Regions from separate parts of the Desulfosarcina variabilis str. Montpellier genome, predicted to be linked through region 1. Evidence: riboswitches for the same ligand, from Rfam matches in the RefSeq annotation. Region 1 holds a riboswitch; the other holds the start of a gene.
The links. Region 1 has a riboswitch for cobalamin ahead of Dvar_RS32430 (helix-turn-helix transcriptional regulator). Riboswitches for the same ligand answer to the same signal wherever they lie in the genome.
Positions count from the first base shown of each region.

Region 2: linked by a shared signal. The riboswitch ahead of Dvar_RS05185 (hypothetical protein) and the one ahead of Dvar_RS32430 (helix-turn-helix transcriptional regulator) in region 1 are both predicted to bind cobalamin.

Region 1 is NZ_CP159846.1:7,168,386-7,183,395, reverse strand. Features, by position in the region: gene Dvar_RS32450 (helix-turn-helix transcriptional regulator) at 1-794, shown strand, start outside; gene Dvar_RS32445 (TonB-dependent receptor) at 981-3,041, shown strand; gene Dvar_RS32440 (ABC transporter ATP-binding protein) at 3,108-4,871, shown strand; gene Dvar_RS32435 (ABC transporter ATP-binding protein) at 4,868-6,616, shown strand; cobalamin riboswitch at 6,794-7,000, shown strand; gene Dvar_RS32430 (helix-turn-helix transcriptional regulator) at 7,188-8,126, shown strand; gene Dvar_RS32425 (TonB-dependent receptor) at 8,286-10,370, shown strand; gene Dvar_RS32420 (methyltransferase) at 10,428-11,441, shown strand; gene Dvar_RS32415 (ABC transporter substrate-binding protein) at 11,476-12,642, shown strand; gene Dvar_RS32410 (helix-turn-helix domain-containing protein) at 13,283-14,284, shown strand; gene Dvar_RS32405 (heavy metal translocating P-type ATPase) at 14,597-15,010, shown strand, end outside.
Region 2 is NZ_CP159846.1:1,163,079-1,179,332, forward strand. Features, by position in the region: gene Dvar_RS05135 (nicotianamine synthase family protein) at 1-201, shown strand, start outside; gene Dvar_RS05140 (alanine racemase) at 203-1,315, shown strand; gene Dvar_RS05145 (transposase) at 1,750-2,160, opposite strand; gene Dvar_RS05150 (IS5 family transposase) at 2,058-2,438, opposite strand; partial or broken gene Dvar_RS05155 (ISAzo13 family transposase) at 2,603-3,791, opposite strand; gene Dvar_RS05160 (IS1380 family transposase) at 4,388-5,791, shown strand; gene Dvar_RS05165 (hypothetical protein) at 6,029-6,559, opposite strand; gene Dvar_RS05170 (hypothetical protein) at 6,990-7,316, opposite strand; gene Dvar_RS05175 (type II CAAX prenyl endopeptidase Rce1 family protein) at 7,461-8,630, opposite strand; gene Dvar_RS05180 (hypothetical protein) at 8,644-9,888, opposite strand; partial or broken gene Dvar_RS05185 (hypothetical protein) at 10,644-10,874, opposite strand; cobalamin riboswitch at 11,263-11,447, opposite strand; gene Dvar_RS05190 (IS1634 family transposase) at 11,583-13,244, opposite strand; gene Dvar_RS05195 (CPBP family intramembrane glutamic endopeptidase) at 13,831-14,652, opposite strand; gene Dvar_RS05200 (DUF3786 domain-containing protein) at 15,021-15,641, shown strand; gene Dvar_RS05205 (hypothetical protein) at 15,914-16,254, shown strand, end outside.

The DNA.
Region 1 (15,010 bases):
GGCAGGTCACCTGCAATCGGCCCGGGTTTGGATTCGGATTTTGCGTTTCCGGTCGAATGCAAGGCCGTTGTGTGGGAATGGACCGGTCCGTGACAACATGTGGAGGTGAGTGCCCGCTGTTTTATTTTCCTTGCCAGTCCGGCACCGTCGTGGATGGCGAGGATACGCGTAGAATTTCTTTTTCGATCATTATCGAGCCCAACGTGTTTAACACGCTTGTGGGGGGCGATTGTGAACATTTTCCGAGCGCATTCAGATCAATTGCGGATGGATCCAGGGACTCCTGGTATTATCAACCCGGCGCCATTACACCGGAAATCCACACTGCCGTCGAATCCATCCTGCGCTGCCCGCTCACCGGGCCTACCCGCCGGCTGTTTCTCGAGAGCAGAACGCTGGAATTGATTGCCTGCCGGTTGAAGCAGATTGACCGGCGCTCACAGACGCCTCTGGATGTCGGTGGTAGCACCTTGGTGGACATCGAAAAGATCCATCAGGCTGCATCGCTTTTAGCCGAAGATATGCAAAACCCGCCAACGCTGTTTGACCTTGCCCGATCCGTTGGAATGTCACACGCCAAAATGAACCGTGGGTTTCATCAAGTGTTCGATACCACCGCTTTTGGGTATCTGAGAAAGATAAGAATGCAGCAGGCAAAGCAGCTGCTGGAATCCCGTCAGGTGAACGTCACGGAGGCGGCCTTTGAGGTGGGATACAACAGCCTGTCCTCCTTTTCCAGGGCGTTTCGCAATCAATTCGGCATGAATCCTCATCAGTGCATTGTTAATGCTTAGTAAACATCTGAATTTTCAATTCCCTTTTTATCATTCATTTCGGACAAATAAAAAATCAAATGGGATTCGCAGACCAAACCCTTTCCGGTGTAAGAGCACGGGGTTGTCACGCTAATTGACCACCGGCTCGGCAAGCCTTTGTGGTCTGGGCCCATTTCATTGCATGGGCAAGGAACAGGAGGGGGGATGAAAAATCTGAGTGGCTGGATAATGGGAGGACTTTTGCTGGTTTGCTGTATTGCGACATCGGGTATTGCCGGGGAGCAAACGGATGTCAGTTTGGAAACGATGACGGTTACGGCCCAGAAGCAGGAGGAAAACGTTCAGGACGTGCCGATGAGCATATCCGTGTTCGGCGAGCAGGACATCGAGGACAGGAAAATCCAATCAATCAGCGAAATTGCGGATTTCGTGCCCAATTTTATGGTGTTCAATGAAGGTGGACCGGGCATCAATACACCATCCATGCGGGGGATTCATGCACCGTTTCTCTCCTATACGACGTCGGTCGGGCTTTTCATCGACGGCGTACCGGTTTTGTCGGCATTCGGATATGAAGATGCACTGCTCGATATAGCGCGCATAGAAGTTCTCAGGGGACCGCAGGGCACCCTGTATGGTAAAAACACGGAAGCCGGTGTCGTCAATATTATCACCGCACAGCCTGACAACCAGTTCCAGGGGAGAGTCAGCGGTGAATTGGGTCGGATGCTATCCGCTGAAGCCGGGGATAAGCTAAAAAAAGACATCTCGTTCAATGTGTGTGGCCCGATACAAAAGGATAGACTCTTTCTGGGCCTGGCCGGGCAATTTTATCAACGCGATGGATATATCGAGAACATAACCGCCGGCGATACCGCCGATGACAGAGAACACTGGTCGGGTAAGGCCCATCTTCGATGGACACCGATGGATCAACTGGATATCTCATTGATTGCTACGATGCTTGAACATGACGACGGATCGATAAATATGAGTTTGGGGGAATACGGCGCGGCCATGTACGGGGTTTCCATTCCTGGGGATCGCAAAGTTGAATCCAATCTTGATGGAACGCTCACACCACGTGAAAATTCGCAAGCGCTAAAAATTAAATATGATATCAACAACTCGTTTACATTGACGTCGATTACCACAAGAAGAGCGTACAATGATAAAGCCGATGGCGATTTAGATTTCACCAGCCAGACGCTATCCCATGTCGTAAAAGATCATGAATTAAAGGCCATGGCCCAGGAGCTGAGGCTGAACTATGCCTCGACGCAATTAAAAGGGCTGTTCGGCCTTTATTATGACAATGACTATAAAAATCTGAAAACCGAGATCAAATCGGATTATCCAAGCATAGCCAGTGTCACCGACAGGGATATTGAAGGGGACACCTACGCCGCCTTTGCCAATGTTACCTATGGACTGACCCGGCACCTCAATTTGATTGCCGGCTTGCGCTATGAACAGCAGGATCAGGAATTTGAAGATAATCTCGACGATAGACAATTCGACGATTCCTGGGATGCCGTTACACCCAAAATAGGCGTGGAATACCATTTTGCCCCCGAGATCCTGACCTATGCAAGCGCGTCAAAAGGGTATCGTTCCGGTGGATTCAACGCGTCGGCACCAAACGATTCTCCATACTACAGCTATGATGAAGAGGAGTTGTGGTCCTATGAAATCGGAATCAAAAACATGTTGCTGGACAACCGAATCATTCTCAACGGCGCGGTTTATTATATGGACATCAGCGATATGCAGGTCAATGATGCCGTCTCGCCAACCCTATCTTACCTGACCAATGCCGCAAAGGCCACGGGGAAGGGGGTTGAGGTGGATGCAGTGGTCAGGGTAACCGAAGGACTGAGCCTCATGGGCAGTTTTGGGTATACGGATTTGGAATTCGATGACTTCTCCGATGAGCTGGGTAATTACGAGGGCAATCGGAATACCTATACGCCGGACTATACCTATACCATCGGTGCGCAATACCGGAATTCTATCGGCTTATACTTCAGAGCGGACTTGATCGGCTATGGCAAGATGTATTTCGACCGGGCAAATGAGTATTCACGGGATGCCTATCAACTCGTCAATGCCAAAATCGGCTACGAAACCGAACGCTTCGATGTCTATCTCTATGGTAAAAACGTTTTTGACGAGGAATACAATTCCTATGGTTATTGGGGCGGATTTTACACGATCTACAGCGATCCGGGAGAGGTTGGTCTGCAAGTGAACTGGCGGTTTTAAATGCCCAATGGCGGTGGCGGAACTGAGATGCCCATACCCGATGAAAGAAACAGCCAAGGGATGATTATGCAAGAAGCAATACGAAAACCGAACGGGATACTGGATTTTGCCGCCCCTTACCGGGGCAGACTGATTGTCTCCGTATGCGAGCTATTGCTCAGCGGCGTGGCAAATATGGCGGCCTATCTTGTGGTTGCCCATATCTTTACGAGACTATTTGCCAACGCCCCTTTACCCACAGGCTATATGGTTACCGTGGCAGCACTTGTTCTTGTTTTTTTGCTCGTAAAAACCGGCCTTGAGTATCTGGGGCTGGATCACTCCCATTTTGTGGCCTACAGCATCCTGGCCAACTTGAGAGCGGCCCTTGCGGAAAAGCTTTTGAAAATGCCCATGGGAAATGTCCGGAAAAGGGGGCATGGGGAAATCAAAAAGAATTTTGTCGACAATGTCGAGGAAATGGAACTGCTTTTGGCGCACATGATACCCGAGGGCATCGGCAATATTGCCACGCTGGTTGTCGCCATGATCACGCTTTTTGTCATCAGCTTTAAAATGGCCCTGGCAACACTGGGCGTGATGCTTATCGGGATGACCGCCTTTTTGCTCGTCATGCTTCAGGGTGTAAAAAAACTGAAGGCCTATTATGCGGCCTCAAAAAACATGAATGACAATATCGTTGACTATATCAACGGCATGGAGGTCATCAAGGTTTTTAACCAAACCGCCACATCCTATAAAAAGTACAGCGATTCTGTCACGGATTTCAAAACCTACACCGCCGACTGGGCCAAGTCCTCATGGAAATACACGGCCATTTACAAGGTGGTGATGACCTCTCCGCTTCTTTTTGCCTTGCCCGCGGGGTTGTACCTCCATATGGCCGGGGAACTGGCCATCGGCAAGCTGGTCCTTTCGATCATGCTGGCCCTCTCCATGGGCGGCCCGCTTCTGCGGTTGATGGCTTTTGCACCCGCCGTTGCCGTGCTACGTGAGAAATCCGCCCATCTTCTGGCCATTCTCCAGGAGGAAGAACTGTGCACCAGTGGTCATCCTCAGATGCCGAAACGCTTTGATATTGACATATCGGATTTGTGTTTTGCCTACACGGACAAGAATGTATTGGAAGATATTCAGCTGTCTTTTGCTGAAAATACCTTGAGTGCGCTCGTGGGTGAATCCGGCGCAGGCAAAACCACCCTGGCAAGGCTTCTGGTTCGCTTTTGGGACTATCACAGCGGGGATATCAAAATCGGCGGGATCTCTGTCCGGGATATTCCCGTTGATCATCTGATGCAGTGCATCAGCTATGTGTCCCAGGACAATTTTCTGTTCCGCATGTCCATCAAGGAGAACATCCGCATCGGCAAGCCCGACGCCACCCAGGAAGAAATTGTCAAGGCCGCCAAAGCCGCCTGCTGCCATGATTTCATCATGCAGACACCCGGCGGATACGATACTGTTGTCAGGGCGTCCGGCTCGACCCTGTCCGGCGGGGAGCGGCAACGAATCACCATTGCCCGGGCCATCATCAAAAACGCGCCGATTATCATTCTGGACGAGGCAACCTCCTTCACCGACCCCGAAAACGAGGACAAGCTCCAGGATGCCCTGGGGGAGTTGATTTTTGGCAAAACCGTGATTGTCATTGCCCATCGTCTGTCCACCATTGTGCATGCGGACCAGATTGTGGTGCTCGATGGCGGCAAGGTGCACCAGGCAGGCACCCATCGGGAGCTGATGCAGTCAAGCCAGATTTACAGGCGGCTGTGGCAGGCCCATGAAAAAGTTGCCGGGTGGAGTATCAACGTGGGAGGAGGCACCAGATGATTGCCTATTACAAACGCATCATGGCCTTCTTGGGCCGGCATCGGAAACGGGTTCAGCGGGGAATCTTTTTGGCCTTTTTTGAAAGCCTGTTTGCCAATGTGCCGGTGGCCATGCTTCTTTATGCCTTTACAAAACTGGCCAATGACACGCTGACTGAAAGCGACATTCTCCTGGTGTTTGTGGTCATGCTGTCGGCGGTTCTCATCAGGATACTGCTCGCCTGGTTGATTGATCATCTCATGTTTCTGGCGACCTACGATGCCTGCGAAAGGCAGCGGCTTGGTATCGGCGACCGGTTCCGGTATTTTGCCATGGGATTTTTTACCCGGGGGAATCTGGGCCGGGTCGCCGCGATCATCTCGACCGATCTCACCTTTATTGAGGAAAGGGCCATACGGGATCTGGATATCATGGTCACCGCCGTTGCCATGACCCTGATCGGCTGTGTGATGCTGTCCGTGGCCGATGTTCGCATCGGTGCCATTGCCATCATTGTGTCGGGTGTGTCCATAGGGCTTGCCGGGTGGATAGAAAAGATCTGCCGGGAGGAGTCGGCCCTCAGGCAGGAACAGCAGGGCAAGCTCACCGAGGCCATCCTGGAATACGCCATGGGGATTTCGGTCATCAAGGCGTTCAATATTGCGGGGAAGAGAGCCAAGACCGCCAAAAAAGCCATCCGAGATACCAAAGCGGGCAGCATCCGGTTTGAAAAACGCTATATCCCGCCTGGTTTTGTCTACAAGGCGGGCTTTCTTGTGGCCACAGCGTTGATCCTATGGACCAGCCTTGTATTTTACAAAGACGGAACGCTTGGCATTGAGTTTACGCTGGTTTTTGTGATCTTTGCCTTTTACGTGTTTTTGCCGGCCATGAATCTGGGCGGCGCCATTCCTACCTTTGCAGTGGGAGAAGCAGGCCTCAATCGTTATGAGGCGTTGAAAAATCAACCCATCATGGGGAGGGATGGCCGGGATATTATCATCGACAATCACGAGATTGGATTCCAGGACGTCAGCTTTGCCTACGATGACAAAACGGTGTTGAAAAATATCAGTTTCACCGCCAGGCCCGGCACCATGACCGCACTTGTGGGGCAATCGGGTTCCGGCAAAACAACCATTGCCAATCTCATTGTCAGGTTCTGGGACGTAAACGAGGGCGCGGTTACTATCGGCGACACGGACATCAGGCAAATGACCACCGATTGTCTGCTGGAGAATATCAGCATGGTGTTTCAGCGGGTCTATCTGTTCCATGACACCATTAAAAACAATATCAGATTCGGTAAACCCGATGCCACCGACGAAGAAATCATGGCTGCGGCCCGCGCGGCAAGATGTCATGATTTTATCAGCGCCTTGCCCCAGGGGTATGACACCCTGGTCACCGAAGCGGGAAGCTCTCTTTCCGGCGGTGAAAAGCAAAGAATTTCCATCGCCAGGGCCATCCTCAAGGATGCGCCCATTGTGCTGCTGGATGAGGCCACGGCCAGCATCGACCCGGATAACGAAAAATACATTCAGGCAGCCATCGGGGCGCTTGTCAACAACAAAACCCTGATCGTCATTGCCCACCGATTGTCCACCATCCGGCATGCGGACCAGATTCTCGTCATTGACAAGGGAGAAATTGTTGAACGCGGCAGGCACGAGGCGTTGCTGGAAAAACAAGGCGTCTATCATCGATTATGGACGAAGCGGATAACCGCCCGCAGTTGGAAAATGAAAGGGAATCTGGTTAATTGATAGGCTCCCACGGGCAGCGGGGTTCCTTCATCAAAAAGAACCATAGCGCGTACGATTGCAGAAACGCCCATGATGCCCATGGAACTGGATATTGCCAGGCAATAAAAACCTAAGCTCGACAATCGCCCAGTTTAGGAAAACGATTGACATGGCACAATCTGAGATGTTTTAAACAACATCGTTTGTTAATTCGCAGGCGTTCGCAAGGACCTATGAGGGAATCCCGTTAAAGTCGGGAGCGGACCCGCCGCTGTAACACATATGCTTTGACTGGTTCAAAGCGGGCATCCTGGCAATGCGTGTCACTGTTCGGCAATGCTCGAACGGGAAGGCCGCCGGGATGGATGTGAAGCCAGAAGACCTGCCTGCGGATGGGCTTGTCATCGCTCCCGGGTAAGGAGTCAATTCGGCCTGTCGTTGCGCCGTCAGGGATTGAACACGGAATCCCCGTTTCCATTGTATTGTGGAAGCGGGGATTTTTATTTTGATCTCAAGCAACTGATTTCTGAGGGAGGAAATGACTTTGAACGGTTGATGGACTACCCGGCCTAGCTTTCAGGAAACGGTTGAAATGAAAAAAATATCTCTATCGCTTCAAGTCCTAACGGATATAACCAAAAATGAACGGATCACCCTTTCCCCGTCCATAGGAAAGGGGCACATTCAAAGCGTCCGTCTTAAATCCGGGATGCAATTGATCACGATGGATTATACCCTTCGACGACCCATCGTCCTGGAGTATGTTCCTCCCCTGGCGCCCCTTGGATTTGGCTTCTGCCTATCGGGCTGCAGTCGCATACAGCCGGCGGGCCAAAAAGAGGAAAAGGTGGTCAAGCCGGGTCATGCCGTTTTCAACTGTTTTCCGAACATGGCCGGTCTGATTGAAACCATCGGGACGGAACGGTTCTTGCGCGTTACGATCCTGATGGATCTGGAGCGGTTTTGCTCCTTTGTCGAAGCGGAGATGGATGTCCTGCCGTCACAGCTTGAGAATCTGTCAGCCGGGATATCCCGCCATGAAGGCCAAATTACACCGGCCATGCGCACCACAGTGTTCCAGATACTCAATTGTCCGTACCAGGGACTGGCCCGGCGCCTCTTTCTTGAAAGCAAGGTCCTGGAACTGATGGCCCATAAAATCGATCAAATCGAAGCCATTGAGAGCCTGAACCCCAACACCAGGCCACTGCCTTCCTCGGACATGAATCGTGTCCGGGAAGCCGCGCGTCTGCTGGCCGGTGATCTGGAAAACAGGCCCGATCTGAATCAACTGGCCCGATCGGTTGGAATGTGCCGAAGCAAACTGCACCGCTGTTTCCGTATGGTTTACGGTATCACCCCCTTTGAATACCTGCGCAACCGGCGTCTTGAAACGGCCATGGCCTTTCTTTCCGACGGACGCATGAACGTCACTGAAGCCGCCTTTATGGTGGGCTATTCCAGCCCCAGCTACTTTACCAAGGCCTTTAAAAAATATTTTGGTTACCTGCCCAGTAAAAATTCTCATTAAAAAAGACGATCGGGCTAATAAAAGAGCGTCAGTTACCAGCACCGGTCCAGCATATATACTATAATCTGCAGCCTTGGCAATTTGAAGTGCTCTCGGTTGGCCGGAGTATGCGTGGTTGGGTCCGTCAGATCAAAAAGCCTTGATGCGAAGAAGGGAAGCATGATGAAAATGTTTTTAAAACCATTGATTTTGCTATGCGCGGTTATTCTGCTGTTTTCAGCCATCCCGCCGGTCATCGCCGGACAAACACCCCAAAATGAGTCTGAAACGTCAGATTTTCTGGAGCCCATGACAGTCACGGCACAGAAAACAGAGGAAAATGTTCAGGACGTACCCATGGGGATCACCGCATTCACGGCGCAAGGGGTTGAGGACAGGAAAATTGAGTCCGTGACTGACCTTGCCGATTTTGTCCCCAATTTCATGATTTTTTGCAATGGCGGCCCTGGCATGTATTCACCGTCCATGCGAGGGATTCAGGCCCCCCTTGAGACGCTGACGGTATCTGCCGGACTTTTTGTAGACGGTGTCCCGGTCCTGTCAAATATTGGATTTGAGGATTCATTTCTCGATGTTGAACGCGTAGAGGTACTCAGAGGGCCCCAGGGGACCTTGTATGGCAAAAACACGGAAACCGGGGCGATTAATATCATTACCCGGCAGCCGGACAACGATTTCCGGACCAGAGTGTCCGCCGATGTAGGCAAGCTGCTCTCCAAGGAGACCGGTGACGGCTTGGCGCAGACCTATACCGCAAACCTTAGCGGCCCTATCCTCGCAGACAAGCTTTTTATCGGCATTGCAGGTAAATTCCACCAAAAAGACGGGTTTATCGAGAACACGACAACCGGCGAACCCTTTGATGATAGAAAGCACTGGTTCGGCAGGGCCCATTTGAGGTGGACACCGACGGATCCGTGGGACATCTCTCTTGTTGCATCAAAAATCCAATACGACGAGGGTGGGGTAAAGATGAATCTGGGAGAAACCGGGGCGGCCGCTTTCGGGATGCCTGCTGCTGAGTATCGCAAGGTATCTTCCAATTTTAAAAGTGAGAACAATAGCGCATCCCAATTCCAATCCCTTAAAATCGATTATGAGGTCAACGGGTCGTTTCAACTGACGTCGGTCACGGCGCGAAGCGTCCAGGATGACAAGCTTGCCAATGATTGGGATTTTAGCCCGGCAACATTGATGCATACCGATAAGGATAGTCAATACAGTAAATTGTCCCAGGAACTGCGCCTGGACTATGACAATGGTAGCCTGAAGTGGCTTACGGGAATCTATGCTGATAAGGATCTCAAAGATATCCATACTGAAACCTTCTCAGACTATCCCAGCATGGCGGGTGTCAAGGACAGGGAGATTGACGGGACGGCATACGCTGTTTTTACCAACCTGACGTATCCGCTGTCTCAGCGGTTCAGCCTGGTTGGCGGCTTGCGCTATGAGACGGAAGAGCAAACGTTTGAAGATCATATCAGCGGAAAGAAAATCGATGATTCATGGGATGCGATTACTCCCAAGCTTGCCCTGAAATATAGTTTCTCACCGGCAATGATGACCTACGTCAGTGCCTCCAAGGGGTATCGTTCCGGCGGATTTAATTTTATTGCCTCGGATCCGCAATACTACAGCTTTGATGAAGAGGACTTGTGGTCATATGAAATCGGCGCGAAAAGCACGCTGTTTGACAACCGGTTGGTTGTCAATGCTTGCGCTTATTTGATGGATATTTCCGGCATGCAGGTGACCGAGTCTGTTGCACCGGCTGAAACCTATTTGACCAACGCAGCCGAAGCAACCGGCAAGGGGATCGAGCTGGAGATGACCACCCGCGTCACCGATGGGCTTAGCCTGATTGGCGGCTTTGGATACATCGATATTGAATTCGATGAATTCAAAGATGTGATGGGGGATTATGCAGGGAATAAAAATCCCTACGCCCCGGAGTACACCTTTAGCATTGGCGCCCAGTACCGTTTTTGCAATGGCTTATATGCCAGGGCCGATCTGATCGGCTACGGAGAGATGTACTTTGACAAGGCCAACGAATACAAACGGGATGCCTACCAAATCGTCAATGCCAAGATCGGATATGAAACAGCGCATTTTGATGTCTACCTCTATGGCAAAAATGTTTTCGACGAGCAATACGATTCTTTTGGCTTTTGGAGCGGTTATTACGCCGTTTACAGCGATCCGGGAGCGGTTGGGCTGCAGGTGACTTGCCGATTTTAAAACCATGCAGGCAAACATGGGATAAATAATACAGAGAATTTAATAAGGAGACTCCGTATGCAAAAATTACCTGATTTAGATATTCGAATGGATACACTCTATGACATCATCAATGGTCGCACCAAAACGAAATTGCTCCTTACCGCCATTGAATTGAACATTTTCGATTACCTGGCAACGCCGCAATCCAGCCAGTCGGTGGCCGCTCAGATAGGCACCCACCCCATGTACACGCGGTTTTTGCTGGATGGTCTGACGGCATTGAAGCTGCTGGATAAAAAAGATGGCTGTTACCACAACCGTCCGGACACGCAAGCGGCCCTGCACAGTCAGAGCCCGGCCTACCAAGGCCAGATGTTTTCCATCATGGATAAAATGTCCGCCGGTGTTCTGGCGGATATGGGGCATACGGTGCGCTTTGGTCCCCGTGACGCGCCATCCGATTTGGGGGGTGAAGCCATCTGGGAAGCCTATGCCCGGTCCATGGCCAACTACGAACGGGGGGGGACCGCTCAAAAAATGGCCGCCAGGGTCGCCCAAATCGATGGTTTTGAATCCTTTGAGAAAATGTTGGATCTGGGTGGCGGACCGGGGCTACACTGCATTGCCATCGTGGCCGAACATCCCAGCATGAGAGGGGTTGTTTTTGATCAACCGGCGGTAACCAAGGTGGCCGAGGAATTCATCACCGAGTATGAGATGGCCGATCGGGTAACGACCATGGCCGGTGATTACCTCAACGATCCCATCGGTGAGGATTATGATCTGATCTGGGCCAGCGCAACGCTCAATTTTGCTCGCTTTGACCTGGAGACCATGATCAAAAAGATTTATCGCGCCCTCAAACCGGGGGGCGTATTCGTCAGTCTGGCCGATGGCGCCACGCATGAGCGTACCCGGCCGGAGGCATTTGTATTGAGCTGCATGTCATGGATGTTTTCGGGACAGGATTTGATGTTCAATAGCGGTGAAATCGCCGACGCCATGCGAAACGTTGGGTTTTCGGCCGTGGACAGCACGATTGTTGAAACGTCCATGATGCCCTTGGAGCTGGATATTGCAAAAAAATAAACAATGGTGATGAAAACAGAAACCAAAGAGAAAAATGAGGAAAAAATCATTAGCTGCTTTGCTGGCTATCGTGCTGCTCATCGTCCACGTCGCATTGGCGAGCGGGAAAATCTGGCAAGAAGGAATTCAGGCACCGGGTAATACTATTCTTAACCTGGCAGCGAGCCAGACGCATACAGTAAAAAAGGAATCTTCCTCCCAAACGGGCTATGAGACCATCACAGACGGCATGGGCAGGAAGGTTACAGTCAAGCATCCGGTCAAACGAATCGCCTTCAGTCATATCGCAACCGCTGACGCGTTAATGATTCTTGATGCCTGGGATAAGGTGGCCGGAAGATGCAGGCGATTGGATGAGACGATATTTCCCGGTCTTGATAAAATTGCAGTGGTCAAATCCGGACAAAATGTATATGAACTCAACTATGAAAAAATATATGGTGCCGGAATAGATCTTTTTCTCGCGGCCAACATCCCGGTCAGCGGGTTTGATGAAATGGTAGCCCACCTGGAGCCGAATATCCCGGTTGCTGTCCTTGATTTTCATGACGCTTCACAATTCATTGCCAATCTAGAGACGCTGGGGGTTCTGATTGGCAAAGAAAAAGAGGCAGAAGCGTATATTGAATGGTTCAACGCTATTCTGGAAATGATATCCAACAGAACAAAAACAGTTACAGACAAACCAACGGTTTTTTTTAAAACCGGATGGGGCAGCGTCGACGACATGCAGACGTTTACAGATGAATTAGCCGGGATCCCAAAGAGAAATGAAATAACCGGATGCGCTAATACTGCAGCGAAACTGCCGTCAAGGGGGGGATGGGTACCCTCTGTTGATGCGGAATGGTTGGTTACTCAAAAGATAGATATGCTGATCATCATGGATTACATTCACGGCGGGTTTGGTTTCGGTGTTGATGATCCTGCGCTTGTGCGACACCATCGACAACAGGTAATGGATCTGCCAGCCTTTTCTGGCAGTGAAGCGGTAAAAAACAATCAAGTGTACGTGATACCGGTCGAGTTTTTTGCCACGCCCCAGTTTATTGTTGGATACGCCTATCTGGCCAAATGGTTTCATCCGGAACTGTTCCCGGATCTGAATCCCCAAGCGGTACACCAGGCGTACCTCAAAAGGTTTATGCGGCTTGATCATGATCTGTCCCGGAACGGTGTATTTGTTTATCCGAACAAATGATCAAAGATTAGAAATTGTATGAACAGAGAACTGCAAAATACCGCAACCCTTGGCAGACCCTTATATATCGAGGATCTCTTCCGCAGCTGGGGGTGGCGCGAATTTGGCAAAAATATTTGGTGGCGGCATTCTTTCAGGACCTTGTCTGATTGTCGGTAACGCTTTCATTTTCTCCTGGATGGGATTGACTTACGGAAAATGGGTGGGAATGATATCGCCAAACGTTTGGGATACGTGCCGCAATCATCCGCTCATAGCTGTTTTATCTAACGAAAAATAAAAATGGTTGACAAAGCCCTGGAGACACATCTATAGAAATAGATCTGCCTAACTAATTTAGGGGTTCCTTACGGTATGCGGCCGATTTAATGGTGCGTATGAAGTGAAGGCGTTTTTGGGGGGATCGCTCAAGCCCAATGCGCCTTTTTTTTATTTCAAGCTTACGGTGCGATCAGGTGTAACCCCAATGTTGCAAAAACCGGAGGGGAAAAGATGGAGAAAGATTCGCCCCATTCTGGAATGCACCGGTGGTTGATTCTAAAAATGATCGTCGGATAAGTCTCGTATTCGATGGCTGTAGCAATTGGCGGTTTTTCTCAATCTTTTTATGCAACATTGGGGGGCAACAAGGAATAGTCAGATGCTGGAACCCAATCATATTTGTTACACGCCCCAGAACGGTCTTTGTGCCCAGACCGCATTGAATCTAAACTGTAATCTTATTGAACGATTCGAATGCTGCTGGAGCGGCGCCGGTACTTTTGGTAATCTACGATTCATCAAAACCGAAATCCGGCCCGGATTCGACGTCTGGACCGGTGATTGCCAGTTTCACAAACCCATCCATTTTTCGCTCACGGATCATCCCGCTGCCTTTGCCTTCAACTTCTGCCTTTCTGGAACAGCAATTTGTCGATATGGTCGTCAAAAACAAACCGTTGAAATGTCGCCTGGAAAACAGGGGGTTTTTTATTGCCCGGATCCCAACGGAACCAGCTATATGGATGTGGATATGACCTTTCGCCAGGTCGAAATTATCATCTTACCCGAACAGCTGCGATCCTACTTTGAATCTGATTTACCATCGATTCATCCTGCTTTGCGTAACATCCTGGAGAAAAAACAGGACAATCTGTTTTGCCATATTCAGGCGATTACACCAGCTACGCGTATAGCTTTGCAGCAACTGCTAAGCTGCCCATTCGGCGGCATACCCCGCAAGCTTTTCTTTGAGAGCCGGGCCCTGGAACTGATTGCCTATCAACTCCAGCAGCTCTCGGATGACTCGCATAAGCCCCCGCCAGACGGGTATCGTCTGCATCCGAGCGACCGAAAGCGTACCGTACTGGCCAGGGATCTTCTGGTCAGCAATCTGGAAAACCCGCCTGGACTGAGCCAGCTTGCCCGGGAAGCCGGTATGTCCCATCCCAAATTGAACCGGTGCTTTCGCCAGCTATACGGCATGACAGTTTTCGAGTACTTACGCACCGAGCGTCTCAACCAGGCCAGACAAATGCTCGACCACGGCCTTAACGTCACCGAGACCGCCTACGCCGTTGGATACGATAGCATCAGCCATTTTTCCCAGGCCTTTAAAAAACAGTTCGGCTCTTCTCCCAGTCGTTGCATTGGCGCGCCTTAGGGTGCAGGAAAAAAATAATTGCACCAGATTGCGCCGGAATTGCGTCCGTCTACAAGGCGCATTCGCCGGTGCATATTTGGAATCTGTGCCGGTGGATGGAACGCCGTAGACGGGCACAAGGACAAGCAAGATGGTGTAATTATTTTTTTCCTGCGCCCTTATACCATCGCCGTTTAAAAAAGTTTGACAAATCCTGCCCGCCTGCTATTAGGAATCTCTATTTTTGATAGGGCTCAAAAATACATTTTGTGGTTATTTTTCGTGGTGGTGCCGCTTTACGCGACATTTCAGAATTAGAGGTGAAAAGGAATCGTGTCTTCAAACGTTTTTTTTGTCCGCATGATCATTGCTGCAGGGGCGGTGCTCGGATTTTCATGGCACCATTTTTCAAATTTCAAACCGCCGTTCTGGATTGGTATGGGGTTTTATATCGTCTGCTTTGCCATGTACGCCCGGGCCATGGCTTTGGCCATGGTCCGGACCAAACGGGTGACGGCGGACCTTCTGGTGGTGACGGTCATGATCGCTACCTTTCTGGCCGGAAAACCCCTGGGCGGCGCCCTGGTGGCGTGGTTCATCAGCCTGGGGCTCGCCGTCTCCCTGACCATCATCGAAAAAACCCGGCGCCGGATCGACGCGCTGGCCCGGGAAACGGGCCGCAGTGTCCGGGTCATTCGTCAAGAGAAAATAAGGGTTCTGGCAGTGGATGAAGTGCTCCCAGAAGAT
Region 2 (16,254 bases), 3.6 Mb from region 1:
GAAATTTTCTCTCATCTGGCCGCAACGCTGCCCGGCGGGACAAGGCTTTCCTACCGCATCTACGAAAAAGGATGGAGGCGGCTTTTCGAAATGGATCATCAAGTCGGCGAGCTTCCGCGGCCCTTGAAAGAGTACCGGCGCATCCGTCCCCAGCCGCCGGTGAATAATACCTCGGTTTTCCTATTCAAGGAGCGCACCTGACATGCCTGACGACCTGGACAATCTCACCGAATCGATACCAACGCCTTTTCTCATGGTTGACGAGGCCATTGCTGAGAAAAATATCCGCCGGATCCAGGATTATGCCGACCGTAACGGATTTGCCGTGCGCCCCCATATCAAGACCCACAAATCCCTGCGCCTGACCCGTATGCAACTTTCCGCCGGTGCCGTTGGCGTGTCCGTGGCCAAAGTCGGGGAAGCCGAGGTCATGGCCGCCATCGACGGCCTTGATATTCTGGTGGCCTATCCGGCCGTGGGGGCGGCACGTGCCGACGCTCTGGCCAGGCTGGCAGCCAGCCACAATATCCGTGTGGCCGTCGACACGACCTATCTGATCGATCAGCTGGCCCATGCCATCAGTGAGCATGACACCACCATCGGCATTCTGGTCATGTTTGACGCGGGCCTTCACCGCTGCGGTGTGTCCGATCCCGAAAGTCTCACCCGGCTTGCCGAATATGCCGCCGGCCGCAAGGGCCTTCGCTATGACGGCGTTCAAATTTATCTGGGCCATTTGTATGGCGATGCGGCCAATTCAGCCGAGAGTTTCGAGACGGTCAACCGCCTGTGGGAGCCCGCCTATGAAGCATTGGTTAAGGCCGGTTTCAAGCCAACCCTGGTTTCCTCCGGCTCGACCCCGTCGATCTTCAATTCCCACCGGGTTCGGCACGTAAACGAGATCCGGGTCGGAACAGCGGTCTACCAGGACTATTTCAGTTTGAAATTTGGCCATTGCACACTTGAAGAATGTGCAGCACGGGTGGTGGTCACCGTTGTTTCGGACGTCGTTCCGGGGCAGGTGATTATCGATGCCGGTGCCAAGGCCCTGTCCGCCAAGCAGCTATTGCGCAGCGAGGCTCTCGAGATGGGTTTTATTCCCGAATACCCCGAGGCCCGTATTTTCCGTCTCCACGAGGAACACGGCTGGGTCGACGTCAGCCGTTGCAAGCAGCCCCCCCGGATCGGACAACGACTCAGCATCGTTCCTGTGGCCGTGAGTCATTGTGTCAACCAGTATGATGACTTCTATTTGCTTACTAAAAACGGGACACTGGAAAAAGAGCGCGTGGATGCCAGGGGGTGTTATGTATAATTCTTTCAGTCACTAATTCTGTACCATTTCGGTTCTATCTTTCTTACTTTTGGCCGCCTGTTAATGTGGCTCCATTCCAATGGGTTGTCATCGCTTCGATAAAGAAATCCGGAATGCTTTACCGGAAAACCTCTTCCAGTCAAAAATTCTACCATTCAAGATTTTGTAATGAATGGGGCTGTTTCTGTAAAAATCACTCTAACCAAACCAAGAAATCAGCTATCATGACAACGGCCTTAAATGTTAGGGTCAATTTTTCATAACGAGTGGCAACACGACGGCATTGTTTAATCCATGCCTATCCGGATGTTGCCCATACAAGGTTAAAAATGCTGTTATCATACATGAATTTTATAGTATACCATTTGGACATCAATCCTATTAATGCCTGTATTTACAGTAAATTATTACCTATTCAAGAATCGCTTTGTGCGTTAAGCGGATAGGCATGGTTTAATCTTGGCAAAAAAGCATTCCACCAGATGCCGATTTTTGTAAATATGGCGGTCGTAATTCCTCAATTCACGTCTGTTGCTTTTGGGCGGAATTACAACCTCTATCCCCTGAGAGTGCACCTGAGCAATGAACTGATCTGCGTCATAGGCTTTGTCCCCAAGAAGATTATCAGCCGATTGACTGGAAACCAAATCCGGAGCTGGAACAATGTCGTGAACGTTTCCACCGGTCAAACCAATACGCAAAGGATTGCCCAATGCGTCTACCAAAGCATGGACTTTAGTTGTCAGGCCACCCGCGCTTCGGCCGATCTCCTGATTGAAGTGCCCCCTTTTGCGCCGGTCCCATGCTGGTGGACCTTTACATAAGAAGCGTCGATCATGATCGATTCTAAGTCGGCATCCTTCGATACCACCAAGAGGATGTCATCCCAAATGGCCAATTTGGCCCACATGGCAAACCGTTTGTAAACGGTCTGCCATGGGCCGAACGATTCAGGCAAATCGCGCCAAGGAGCTCCTGTTTTCATGATCCAAAGAATTCCGTTAAACCTTAATCGGTCGTCTTTAGGCGGTCTGCCACGCGGATCCTTTTTTTCACGAACCAGCAAAGGGCCTATAATTTTCCACTTCTCATCTGATATCTCATTTCTTCTAATCCTCAGCATATCAGAATAACTGGTTAAAAATGTTAGGGCTTTTTTTAGAAACAGCCCCTAATCATATTGTCTGTATCCTGGAAATTTGAACAATTTTTTCTTGGACAAAAATGGGGTAAATCGGTATTTACTAAGGCTCATAGAAAAAATAAAATACACCAACAGTTAGCGATTCAGTAATGTGGAATTTCTACGGCCCATTTTTCAATTCCAGGTAATCGATCAATCACGTTTTTTATTTTCTGAATCGCTTTTTGGGTTAACTTAATGCCGGTTTCATAAGCTTGACTGACTAATTTTACCACAGGATGTTTGCCTTTGTATGTCATGGTTCTGGCCAGACCTAATGTCTTTTCCACGGTATCCAGCTGTTGGCCTTTCCAGTGATTTTCGAGTACACCCCAGACTCTTTCAATGGGATTGTACTTGCTGTGATAAGGAGGATAATAGATCAGACTCAGACTGACTTTGTGTTCAGCGGCAAACTCGACCAACCGCTTCATGAGCTGTGTCCGGCGGCTATGGGTTTCAGGACCATTGTCGGCATTGATGGCGATCGTATGAGGATTGAACCTGGCTTTTATAACCGGCCATAGATCTTCCAGTGCATCGGCCATAAAGTCAGCGGTCACATTGCTGTTGGAAAAGTAAAAGTAGATTTCATCAACAGCGGGCAGATAAATTCCAAAGGGTTTAAGTACGGTGTCAGGTTTAAAATCATGATCGCAGGCAAGGACCTCCTGACGACTGTATCCTCCCCGGGAGAAAGGTCCAACGTTGACATTTGCCTTGGTATCAATGGAAAGGCGTAGGACGCCGTCGAATTCATCGGCAACCCGATTGGCCAGATGTACATGTGAAGAGATAGCGTCTGTTTCAGCTATTTTTTTTGAGGCTTGCATTTGCTTACTTTTGTGAGACGAAAATCCAGCTGTTTGAGTTTGGTACTGATGGTGCGTTCGGTTGGCAACTGCTCATCAGTGTATTTTTTGGTTTCAATTAACCGGCGTAGGACCTCTTTTGCGGTAATTGGCGAATACAAAGCGGTTGAACGAAAAGTTGGGTCACACTGGCTGATGGGGCTGACAATCTTTTTGATATCGTCCAGTAAATCCGTCAAGATAGACTCGATAGGGCGTCGTCCCTGGCCGGAAAGGTTGTCGACGCAGTCGAAGCCGGAGATCAGTTCTTTAGTTCCTTTAATAATGGTTTTGCGGTTCCATCCTAATTCTCGTTCTGCCTTTTTTTGACCACCTTTTTCCAAGAGACGAACGACATTGGCCATAAATTTCTCCGTTTAGAACCCTGGAGATTAGATCGAGTTTCGTTGAGAAATGTTTTCATTTCGGGTGTTAACTCAATTGCATCTGGCATATTTGACGGATCAATCATGGAGCCTCCTTTTTTCCATGTCGACCCTAAATGATGTGAGAACATTTGTCATGGGTAAAAATGTAAAGTATGTGACGACACCTCATTAATGGTGTATTTTAATTTTTCCGGCGGCCTAAACTCATGGTTTCCTCAGAGGTTTGAAATTTCAGGTTGGAGAACCTGAATCTTTTGCCTCAAGAAACCGCTTAAACGAAGACCTCCATTATTTTTTAGGCATTTTACCCGGAAGCGAGTAACCGCCTCCGGCCTCATGGTATATTATTGTTGAGGCTACTTTCTATTTTTTAGTGGATTTGTAAAAATTAAATAGTTCTCTTACCTAATCAAGAGAATCCCAAGTCCAACGAATTTATAATTTTTGATTATCATACAACTTAAATTGCCAGATGGGCAATAATCGTAATCCAAACGATGGAATCTATTGTGAAGATGTTCTTTATTACCTAAAGTAGGCGATTTAAATAAAAAAAGAGTCCTCAAAAGTTTGATAACATGCTATAATGATTGCTAAAAATCACCAAATTGACAACAAGCCAAAGCGCACCCAACAGGTGGGGCACGCTATGAGTAAACATAGCAAAAACTACCGGCAAAATGAACTCAAAATCCGACGTATCGAAGCCACCACTGACCGATTGACCGGCAGGGCAGGATTGTCCCTGTTCGTAGCCTATATGCACGGTATCCAAGTTTTCAGTTGGTTGGATCGCTGGTTCGGTTCCATCCAGAAGAGCAAAAAAGGCCTCAATATTAAAGAGCTTTTCAAGCAAGTGCTCTGTTTCTTTGTTGACGCTACCAGTCGACGACTGACCTACTTTGATCAGATTTCTCACGATGAAGGTTATGCTGGTAGCATCGAGACGCCAATAGAAAACATGGCTTCTTCGGATCAAATGAAGCGTTTCTTCAAAGCATTTGCCTGGACACGGGTATTTTTGTTCCGGCGTCTTCTGCAGACCCTTTTTATCTGGCGTTTGCGGATCAAGCAACCCGATGTCATCGAATTGGGCATCGACACGATGGTCATGGACAATGATGATGCAAAATGCCGGCATGGCGTCAAACCCACCTACAAAAAGAAAAAAGGTTTCCAACCGCTGCAGATGAATTGGGGGCGCTTCATCGTTGATGCGGTATTTCGAAGTGGTAACAAGCATTCCAATCATGGTGATGAAGTGCAGAATATGATCAAGCACATGGTCTTGAAAATCAGATTCGAGTATCGGGGTGACGTTCCGATCATTATCCGAATGGACAGCGGGTTTTTCGACCAGAAAATCTTTACGCTTTGTGAATTGCTTCACATCGGCTACATCTGTGGCGGTAAAGTCTACAAAGACATCAAACAAATGGCAGACAACTGGGACAAGTCCAAATGGAAACGGTTTGAATGCGGTAAGAACAAGGCATGGCAATATGTTGAGTTCGGTTGCAAACAGGGCAACTGGCATAAATTCCGCCGAGCGATCTTTTGCCGGTTGATGCATGACGACAGCAAGCAACTCTATCTTCCCGGGTTCCGGCCTGATATCGTCATTATCACCAATATCGGTCTGGGCCAGGCAATTGATGGTATGCTGAAAAAGGCCAGGGCGATGGATTACATGGCGACCCAAGGGCTCGTTGCCTGCTATCATGAACGCGGCAGCGATGAATTGGCCAACCGGGCGTTGAAGGACTTTGAGCACGAGCAATTGCCCTTCAAACGATATGCCCCCAACGCTGCCTGGTATTATACAATGCTGGTTGGACATTTTCTGCTTGAATTCTTTAAAGAGGACGTTAGCACTCCTGTTTTACCGATTGGTTCCTATGCCTCCACAGTACGCCGGCGCCTAATCGATATAGCCGGCAAGATTGTCTTTCACGGTAAAGAAACAGTCCTGAAAGTATCCAAGGCCTACTTGGAAAGCCTTCGCTTACCGGAGTTCTTCAGGAGGTGTGAAGAAGTTCCGATTATCGCATAACTGTTAAACAAGGCAGAGTGCATAGCAGAACCGATGGTGAGGTCCGTGCGAAATCTGGATTAAAAAGCATATGATCATATGCTTTGAGTTCGTCAACGGTTCCAGTGAGAATTTAAGCCCGGAAATTGCTTGTTCTCACTTTTCTGCCATGTTTTTTCTTGAGATACGGCTATTAAAAAACAGAATCGCCTACTTTAGGTATTATTGTTTTAGAAAATGAAGAAGCAAAATAATATATTATATTTGGTCAGAATACCCTTCAAAATTTTCAAGATACCAATTTGAAAATTCATATTCAATGTCCAAATCAAGGTCCAAATCAAGGTCAAATTGAAGATCAATGCCGAGATCGAGATCAAGGCCAGTATTCATATCAAGGCTGGTGTCGGGGGGATCAAGGCTGATGTCGAGGTTGGGTTGAACGTCAGCGGCACAATTGACGTCTCCGCTGTTATCCACCGAGGTGCTTTCTCCAGCGCCTGAATTATTCACATCATTATCAAATAGTCCGCTCATGCCGTTATCGTATGGAACTTGGCAAGGATTATCAGGCGAACAATTACCCTCATAAAAGTTAATCCCAGTATAATTAGTCATTATTACATCTTCCATAGAACTACCTGCCTCGCCGGGACTAACAATATCTGTAACAACGTCCCAAATACCATCTACAATACCGCCTACCGGCCCTCCTAAAAGTACTGGAGCTTGAGCATTAACAATATGTTCCATTTCCATAATTTCCAAATTCAACGTTTTCTTTTGCATATTCATTTATTCCTTTCGATTTTTATGGACTAAAATTGCCAATACTTATTAATCTGACTATATCATTATTACCGGAGCTTCATTCCCTGTTGTATCGATTAAGGAAAATTGTTCATTGGAATCACCCCCGCTAAAGGGCTTGGTTCTAGCTTCGTCCACTTACCACTCGTTCCCGCGCTCTGCGTGGGAACGAGTGGTAAATTCGATCTTTAATGCTCTTTGCATTGTATAGATCAACATTTTGAATCTTCTTCCGGAAGAGTTTAAACACTCAATTCGAAAGAAGATTCAAAATGCATTTTTTATCTCTATGTTACGCTATTTATTGAAATAACTTTCGACTCATGAGTTAACTAACAAGTGTCGTAATCCAGTTATAAAAAATTTTTTAATGATATATTAAAGTCCCCAAATATATTGATGCATGTATTCAGTTTCCTCCTCCTCCCCAAACATATTGTTGCATGTATTCAGTATCCTCTTCCATATCAAATAGTCCGCTCATGCCATTATCGTATGGAACTTGGCAAGGATTATCAGGCGAACAATTACCCTCATAAAAGGTATACCCAGTATAATTAGTCATTATTACATCTTCCATAGAACATCCTGCTTCGCCAGGACTAACAAAATCTGTAACAACGTCCCAAATACCATCTACAATACCGCCTACCGGCCCTCCTAAAAGTACTGGAGCTTGAGCATTAACAATATGTTCCATTTCCATAATTTCCAAATTCAACGTTTTCTTTTGCATATTCATTTATTCCTTTCGATTTTTATGGACTAAAATTGCCAATACTTATTAATCTGACTATATCATTATTACCGGAGCTTCATTCCCTGTTGTATCGATTAAGGGAAACTGTTCATTGGAATCACCCCCTTTCTTCAATTATTATTAAAGAACAAATAGTGATCTAATGATTAGATTATGCATTGTATGAATAATGGTCGGAAGCCAAATTGTACCTGATTTATAAAAAAGGAAGCCAAAAAGCATGCCGAGTACAGTACGCTGAATAAAGAAACCTAAATTAGAATTATGATGGCCTAAGGAAAAGATAATTGAGCTTATAAAAATGCCTATTAAATTTGGATATTTTTTTATAATTGGTATTTTTTTTCCAATGCGGCAAAAATAATTTTGTATTATTTCGCGATAGGTGATTTCTTCATATATTGATCCCATAAAACAATCGTAGAACACTCTTATCATTTGAATAACTGGTGGAAACGTCGTTTTATCAAATAAATATGCTTTTAGTATGTATCCTCCGTCCAAGGCTAATAACGATATTGTTATCCATACAATAGCTTTTTCTTTCTTGATTTTTAAATCGCCAAATCCTATTTCTTTTCTATAAATGATACACGGCAATATAAAAACAATAGGTAAAAGATATAGCCAATTGTACAGTATGAAGTTTATTTTATTATAACCAATTGTTGTTTTAATGCACGCTACTTTTTCAAAACCAAAAGCGTGGCCATAATTAGGAAACAATATATGGTATAGTTTTAAAAAAAAGTGACTCACGGTGGGAATAGTATAAAATTCTAGCCACCGTAGAAACCTGCAAATGATCAGCGCCAAAACCATCAAACCGTTTGGTGAATTTATCCTTTTTTCGGTGCGCAATAATAAAATTTTTAAAACCAATAATGTCAGCAGAGGAATGAAGGCGATATCAAGGATGAAAACGATATATACCACAAGCACATTAATTGATTTAATAAAACCGTAATCGACTTTTGAAAAAGTGAATCTAATATGGTAAAAACAATATAAGGCCGTTACAAATACAATGTAGAATAGTGTTTTAAGTGTGTTTTTGTTTGTGCAAGAAAATTTGCGAAAATAATCAAACCCTCTACGTGATATAAAAAGTAGTAAAGGAATAAAAACTAAATACATTATTATTAATTTGCCAAGCGTCCATAGACAGATATTGTAGTGCGTTGCATCCAACCAAAACAAAGTTATACTGAAAATGATAATTACAATAAGATAGTCTTCGAATGAGAGTTCGAATATTCTTTTTAATCGGCAATTACCTATTAAGTTCATGCTTTAAAAAACCTTAATCAATTAATGATATAAGCTGTGAAAACCATGCCTGTTCCATTTCATCCAGTTTTTTCCCGAACATTTCGTAAAATTTTTCCGAGGTCTCTGAATTTATCCCTATACTGTCAATCCATCCAATAAACGCAGGCTCTCCAATAGCGCTACAAAGATAGCGAACGAAACTATGCGCCTGATGGTAACAAATATTGTCATCGGTTATTGAATTATCGATATCCAGCAAGGTGTGGATCGCTTTAGTCTCCAATTCTTTATACGTGAGCAGTTCTTTTTTCTTTATCAAATTCAGTAATTTCCTGTTCGGGTCGGGTCTGGAAAAATATTCGCATACTCCCTCCTCAAGCCATAGAGGAAGACAAATATTGTGATTGCTCAAAAGCATATGTACGATTTCGTGAGCCATTCCGGCCTTGAACCGAAGACTTTCCCAGTTCTCATACCTTATCTGGTTATGATCAATGACGAGGACACGACGCAAAGCCACGAAGCAACTTATCCAGGGTGGGCAAAAAGAGTTGAACCAAAATTGAGTAAGCTCATCTCTTTTATCAGCAACATAAACTATCATTTTTTGACGTAGCGGTTTGAACTTCTCTTTAAGCTTTGTTGAATAGAGATTTTGACTCATTTGGGCTAATTTTTTCGCCGGCTTGCGGTTTTTAGGTGAGCATAAGCATATAAAATTTTCGGTCTCGTATCTTTCTTTGAGAGATACGGATATATTTTGATTGAGATATTCGAGCTCTTCATCTCTTGTTGCCGGAATTAGGATATAATTTCTCTGTAATTTTTGTATAATCTGCAAAATATTTGAAATATGGTAATCTTTTAAAAGTGAAATTGGTTTGGTAACATGTCTGAATGCGTCAATAAACTCTATCATATCCGGCGATACTTCAGCAGTCTTACCAGATAAAAAATGAATAATCCTGTGTCTATTTGAATTTCTTTCAACCTTAAGTTGCCGCGAATGGATAAGTGGTTTTTCAAGAATTTTTTTGTCAGACGTTGAAATGTTGGAAACTGTATGCGTTGACTTTTGTATTGCAAGAGTTCGTAAATACTTATCAAATGCTGATTTTGCTACCTTATATTCTATTTCAGGACTGCACAATGCCCCGTTATCATAAGGTTTTATCCCTTTTAAATTTCCTGCAAAAGCACTTTTCAATTTGCCTTTGCGGTAACTTGGTTGAACAAAATTTAACTTTTCTTTCATATCAATAATATGCTGGGACATTCTATAATCCTCATTTCAACAAAGATAATATGGTAGTCCTTCGCATGTAGAGGTCATACCTGCGAAACCTTATTTCTAAGCTCATTGTTATAGTGGTGAATAAATTCCAGGATCGCCCCAATGTGATTCTCTTTATTTTGAAAATAAAAACGTTTTTCGGAAGAGACGTGAGGCATGTTACCTCCCGGTACAATTGAATCTTTCGATAGAACTCGTTTTTCCACTATTTATGCTAACGGGTTGATGCCTTTTATCAATGACAATTTCTTCTAAAGGCATCTCACAAGAGCTGTTGGTTTAGGCTTAGTTTAATAGAATAGTAACTTCGAAGAACTAATCTATAGAACAGACGGCCGTTTAATGAAAATAACACACGAAAGTAAGGAAAACGCAGTATTGAGGACAAGTCAGAAAGTAGAAAGCAAGACAATACTTAAAAAAGTATACTGCTAATGTTTAGTTTCTCATTTACAAATAATTCATTTTCTCAAGAAGAGCTAAATAACAAGAACCCCGAACTACTATAATTATGAAGTGGTTTGAGATCTTTTTCTTCTTTAGAAGCTATCCATTAAATGTTAGGAATTCAGAAATCCTGGTCATTTCCTATATCGATCAGGCAGGTTTTCTGACTTTTGGATCATTATGCCGGTTGACTGGAAACCAAATCCGGAGCTAGAACAAGATCATGAACATTTCCTTCGGTCAGACAAATACGCAAAGGATTTCCCAATGCGTCTACAAAAGCATGGACTTTAGCTGTCAGGCACCCGCGCTTCGACCGAATTCCTGATTGAAGTGCCACCTTTTGCCCCGGTCCCATCCTGGTGGACCTTTGCATGGGAATCGTCGATCATGATCGATTCTAAGTCGGCATCCTTCGATACCACCAAGAGGATGTCATCCCAAATGGCCAATTTGGCCCACATGGCAAACCGTTTGTAAACGGTCTGCCATGGACCGAACGATTCAGGCCAATCGCCCCAAAAAGCTCCTTTTTTTTACGCACCAGCAAGGGGGCCTATAATTTTCAATTTCTCATCTGATATCTCATGACTACTCATGCTGAGAATATCAACATAACTGATTAAAAATGTTAAGGCTTTTTTAGAAATAGCCCCTATATTTATGGATAAAACATTAAAAATGCAGTATTGAAGACGGCTCAGAGGAAATAAAACTAATAGAATGTCATTTAAGAGATACTGCAATTTAACTTCTTTGTTAGCTTTTCACCTATCAATTCTCTATGAAAAATGAGACAAACCAAAAAAATCTCGAACTACAATAATTATAATTATAAATAGTACGAGATATCCAGCACTCCTCAATAATAAAATAGTGAAAATGAGGAATGAAGACATCCACGCGAGACATTCCCTATATCGATCAGGCAGGTCTTCTGACTTTCGGATCATCCTACCGGCTGCGCCTTCCCAGCCTTAACGACCAGTGGCGTCCTGCAGCTTTCGTCCCCGATCACAGCGGCGGGTCCATCCCCGATTCTCACAGGGTTCTCTTTTATGCTTTAAAAAAGCGCCTGATCAAATATTGTTAGATAAGAGACAAATGTTAAAATGTTAAGAGACGATTTTGAAAATTACCTTAATACGAAATTAAATGAGAAGAAAAATTTATTGATAACGTACATTCAGCACCCCAACGGACACCTATTTGACTAATTTTTATGTTCTTTAGGGGGCGGTAAACACGTCTGCAGTGACGCCCAGCGCCTTCAAATACTCCAGCTGGAATGATTTTAAAGGTTTTGCCAACTGCCTGTGGTTGCCGATGGTGATGACCATGATGGAAGTAAACTTGGTAGTCATCATGAAAGCGGTCGGTTTTCGGGTTTTCCGGCGAACCCAGCCGGGCAGTTCACAATCGTTGGTTTCGACATATTGGCGCATGGAACGCTCCATCAAGCGCCAAATCAAAAGAGAGATCAACAACACCAGACCCAATACTTCGATCCTACGGGCCTTCTTCAAAAAGATACTGTTTACGATGGCAGGATCTTTCAGAAAGCTGAAGTTTTGCTCAATACCAATTTGGCTTTTGTACAACGAAAGCAGCGCTTCGGCGGGCCAAGCCGCCTGCTGATCCAAAAGGTTGGTCAACAGGACAAAACAACCGGCTTCTTCCCTGATAGGGGCGACCTTGTCCGGGGCTTCGGTAACGGTTGTTGTCACACAATATTCATAGCGCAAGACCTTTCTGGGTTTGTCGAGGGCAGGCCGGCCGCGACCATATTTGGGCATTTCTTGAACATCCGTCTGAAGGTGGTGGTAACTGGGGTCGGATTGCCGGATCAGTCTGTCTGCCGCGGCCTGAGCATCTGCTCGGCAATAGTACACGGTATCCGTGACTTTCTTGCAGTCGGTGTCGAGTTTTTTGCGGTCCTGCTTAAGCATGCGGTCGATACGTTTGTGACGCCTTTTGTCATGAGCGCTGGAATGGACGACGATTGCCCGGTAGGGTTTCCCATAAAGCTCCACGGTACCGTCATAGGCCCGGTAGTGAGCAACGGGTCGATTGGGACGATCGTGTTCTTCAGCCAGAGGACCGATATCGATCCAGTCATCTTCGAGCACGGCTTCACGAATGATTCGGCTGCATTCGTTGTAGGTCGCCGGCAACCGGGATAAAAACCAAGTCTGGTCACTGCATTTGGCAAGATTGTTCTCGGTGACGAAGGCTGAATCGGCCACATAAACATAGGCTCCCGGCTCAAGCCCATGCTTGGCCATGTATTTCGAGATGTTGGTCAATAGTTCATTGTTCAAGGTCTTGTCCGAGGCGTTGCCGTGGGTGGTGGTACCCAAAATAGGGATGTTGCGGTCGACACACAGCATCGACACTAAAAACTGTTTGAGATCTGGACGTTTATCCTTGCTATAACCGTAGGTAATGTCAAAGGGCGGACCCGCCAGAACGAAATCACCGTAAACACTAACGGAAGTGGTGTCGAAGTGAAGCCGACGAGGATCGACGGCAAAGACGGTTAGGGCATTCTGTGCAATCTGAGAAAAGATCTTCTGGGTGCCGGTCTCGAAAATTTGATCCATGGATCGCCCAAGATTGTAATCGCAGAACCGTTCCGGTTCGATGTCACTGCCCAGGAGCAATGCCGTGTCTTTTTCTTCGAAGAACTCTGTCAATCGGTAAAGCGGGGTACGACCAGACAGCGTGTCGAGGACCATGGCGAATACCGCCATGCCTGGGCTCAATTCCATCTGTGAGTCGACCATTTGATCGATGGTTTCAACCAAACCGATTTTCTGAGCATATGCTTTGACGATGGGCAAATGCCTGGCATCGGTGATGGTCATATTTTCGGTATCGAACGGTGGCATCTGCCCCTCCTTTTTGAGCGCGATGGTAAAGGTTCGGGCAGTGTAGCAGCAACTACTTGAAATGTCTAGATATTTTTTATTTCATGTAAATACAATACGTTATATTTGATATGGTGTTGTTTTTGCTGAGTAATAAATTGTTTAAAACCTATGCGTAATGGGTGCGGAATGTAAGTGATAAGACGAGAAATTAAATTTTTTTGAGAATTATTCAGTTGCTGTATTCCAGGACAATCTGCAGGCAAAGTAAGTGATCTTTGGCGACGGTGCTAACGAATAACGATACATCCTGTATCTCAATCCCAAGGAGGGAATCCAAGCGCCGGCGAAAGAACCGAGAGGAAGTCGTAACATGCCTTGAACATGAGTTGGCCAAGTATCCCAAAGACGATACCATCAGCCTGGAGGACGGCGCCAAAGGCTGCAAAGGGTTGATGGTCATCGAGCGCTGATTTTGATCTTTCAAAAGGCCCAGATCAAAATTTCAACGATGTATCACTGGCTATCCCGCCGGATCAAGGCACATCTCATACATTACTCCAACTCGGATGGTCGATCTTTTAGATCAACTTGAACTCCATCCATTTTACCAAGAAAGTACAATTGTTATAAGAATACTGCTATTCCAGACAATGTGCATGAACATCGATGGGAAAAGACTTTTCGAATGCCTTCGTAGGTAGACCAAGGCAATTGCGCCAATTAAGGGAATAAAAAAACTTATTGGTAAATGTAAGACGGCAAAAAATAGGCACACAGAAGCATCTAACGTGTACCGTACCCATTTTTTTCTGAGTTGATCGTGAGCTTCTTCCAATAAAAGACCGCGAAAAATAATTTCTTCAAAAATTGGTCCCAAAAAACCAATCGTAAGAAACCCGGCGAATATACATAGAAAATCGCGATTTTTCAATGAGGCAGTAAAAGCAATGACCAAAGGATGTATCTTTTCGCCGGAATCACTTAAGCAAGTTTCAGGAATAAAAAATAGAACAAGAGGCATAAAGGATAGCAACAATATTAAGGTGATGGTTTTATCTAACCTAAATGGACGCAGTGGGATAAATGAATTTGGCCAATCCTGGTTTCTGAAAACCAAGATAATTAAACCTAAACCACCGGTGGTTAAAAATAACTGAAAAAATAAAACAAGGCCGCAAAATGCCTGATTCTTTAAGGCATCAGCAATTGTACTTATCAAACCTAAAGGGAAATTAAGACCCGTACTAAAGAGAAGAAGGCCCAAAATCCATAAGATATAATCGGTCGAGGTTGGCACGACACCTTTAATTGCAGGCTTTATGATTGAATATGTCAAGACTAAAAATATTGCAGGAGGAAAAAATCCCCAAAATAAAGCCAAGATAATTATTTTTGATCTGCCGCACCATTTTTGAGGATAATTCATTTAATACTATTTTTTCTGGTTTTTTACTGCCCACTTAAAAGTAGGGGACCGGCCGGCCGCCCCTACACACCATGCCTGCTACCATATTTTTACATAACTCGGTTCCAAATGCGGTTGCCCTGATCAAAACAATCCGAACCATTGACAGATAACGCATTTTGTTTTACATAAAGCAAGTCCTTTCATTAGGAAAATGATCGGATTAAAAGAATCAAAAAATTAAATCACACAATAATACAATAACTTAAGCCATGAAGGCCTTCCTCACATTGTTAACGGTTGGTCATTATGGCTTTTTTTATGGCGGTATATAAGGAAGTTGCATGGTAACCATTTTTTAAGAAAGGGAACCGAAATATCGGATGTGAATGACACAACACGAATCGGTATATGAAAAAAATTATGAGATTTACCGTTCCCGCATTGGCGCTGTCGATTTTGCATCCGCCGCTTCCACGCTCGGATTGTTATCAGCGGGAGACGGCTACAAAATAGACTTTTTCGGTCAGACCTATTTCGTTTCTCAGGACGGCATTCAGGATGAATGTGGAAAGACGCCGGATTACATGCTCTGCGTAATTCTTGCCAAATATCTGATTCTGTGTCCTGATCAAGTATATCTGGATGAGGCTTGGTGTGCCTTCAGGGATTTCAAGAAGGAATCCCATTTTTTAAACGTCAATTATTTTAGAAGTGACACAGAAAAAGTCATTGCTGATACATTTTCCGGGAAAATTGATAAACTGGAACGCATCTGCGAGCAATTGGACGGTCAAAAAGAGAATGAAGGGTTTAGCTATGATCTGGTGATGCGATTCAAGGTATTGCCACGCATTTCGTTGCTTTTGCTGTTCAATGATGGCGACGATGATTTCGAGGCTTACGGCACGGTTCTTTTCCAGAAACAGGCCGAGTACTATCTGGATCCGGAAAGCCTGGCCATGACAAGCGCCTATTTGGCGCAACAGCTGAGAGCATTCGAAAAGTAACAAAAAAGGTATTTACAGCTTACGCATTTTAATCTAAAAGAAATGTGCTCTGCCATTAGAAAATGGCATTTCACTTAACACCCATATTTTCTCTATTTTCAAGTAAAGCCACGAAGGCCCAACGATCAATTATCAAGCGGCCGTCGTGGCTTTTTTAATCCTCTCGGCTGTATTCGATATTAGAAACGTTCCATTGATTTAAGATAATGACGCTATATTTCCGTGGCCTGCGGGAAGGATTCGTTCTGAACCATAAATATAAAGAGAAAAAAATGAGAATTCCTGAAAGCTTTTTTGTGATCTACCAACCCAAATACACGGTTCCTTGTGTTTTTGATCTTAATGAACGCGGCACATTCCCAAATCATCCATCCGTAACCGGAACCTGGGGATTCCGTGTGCTTGCTGACACCGATTTAAAAGCCAGTGTCCAGTTCGCTCATCTGGTTCACCGTCCCGGAAAAGATCCGCAAACTGGAAAAGCCTATGAGTGGATGGTGGAAGAAACGTCGATCGATCTGGATGATCAATTGACTCTGGATTCAGCTGCGGTTGAAAAGAAAATCACGGATTCGGAAATTCGTTCGGCATTGATGGACGCATTTAACGAATG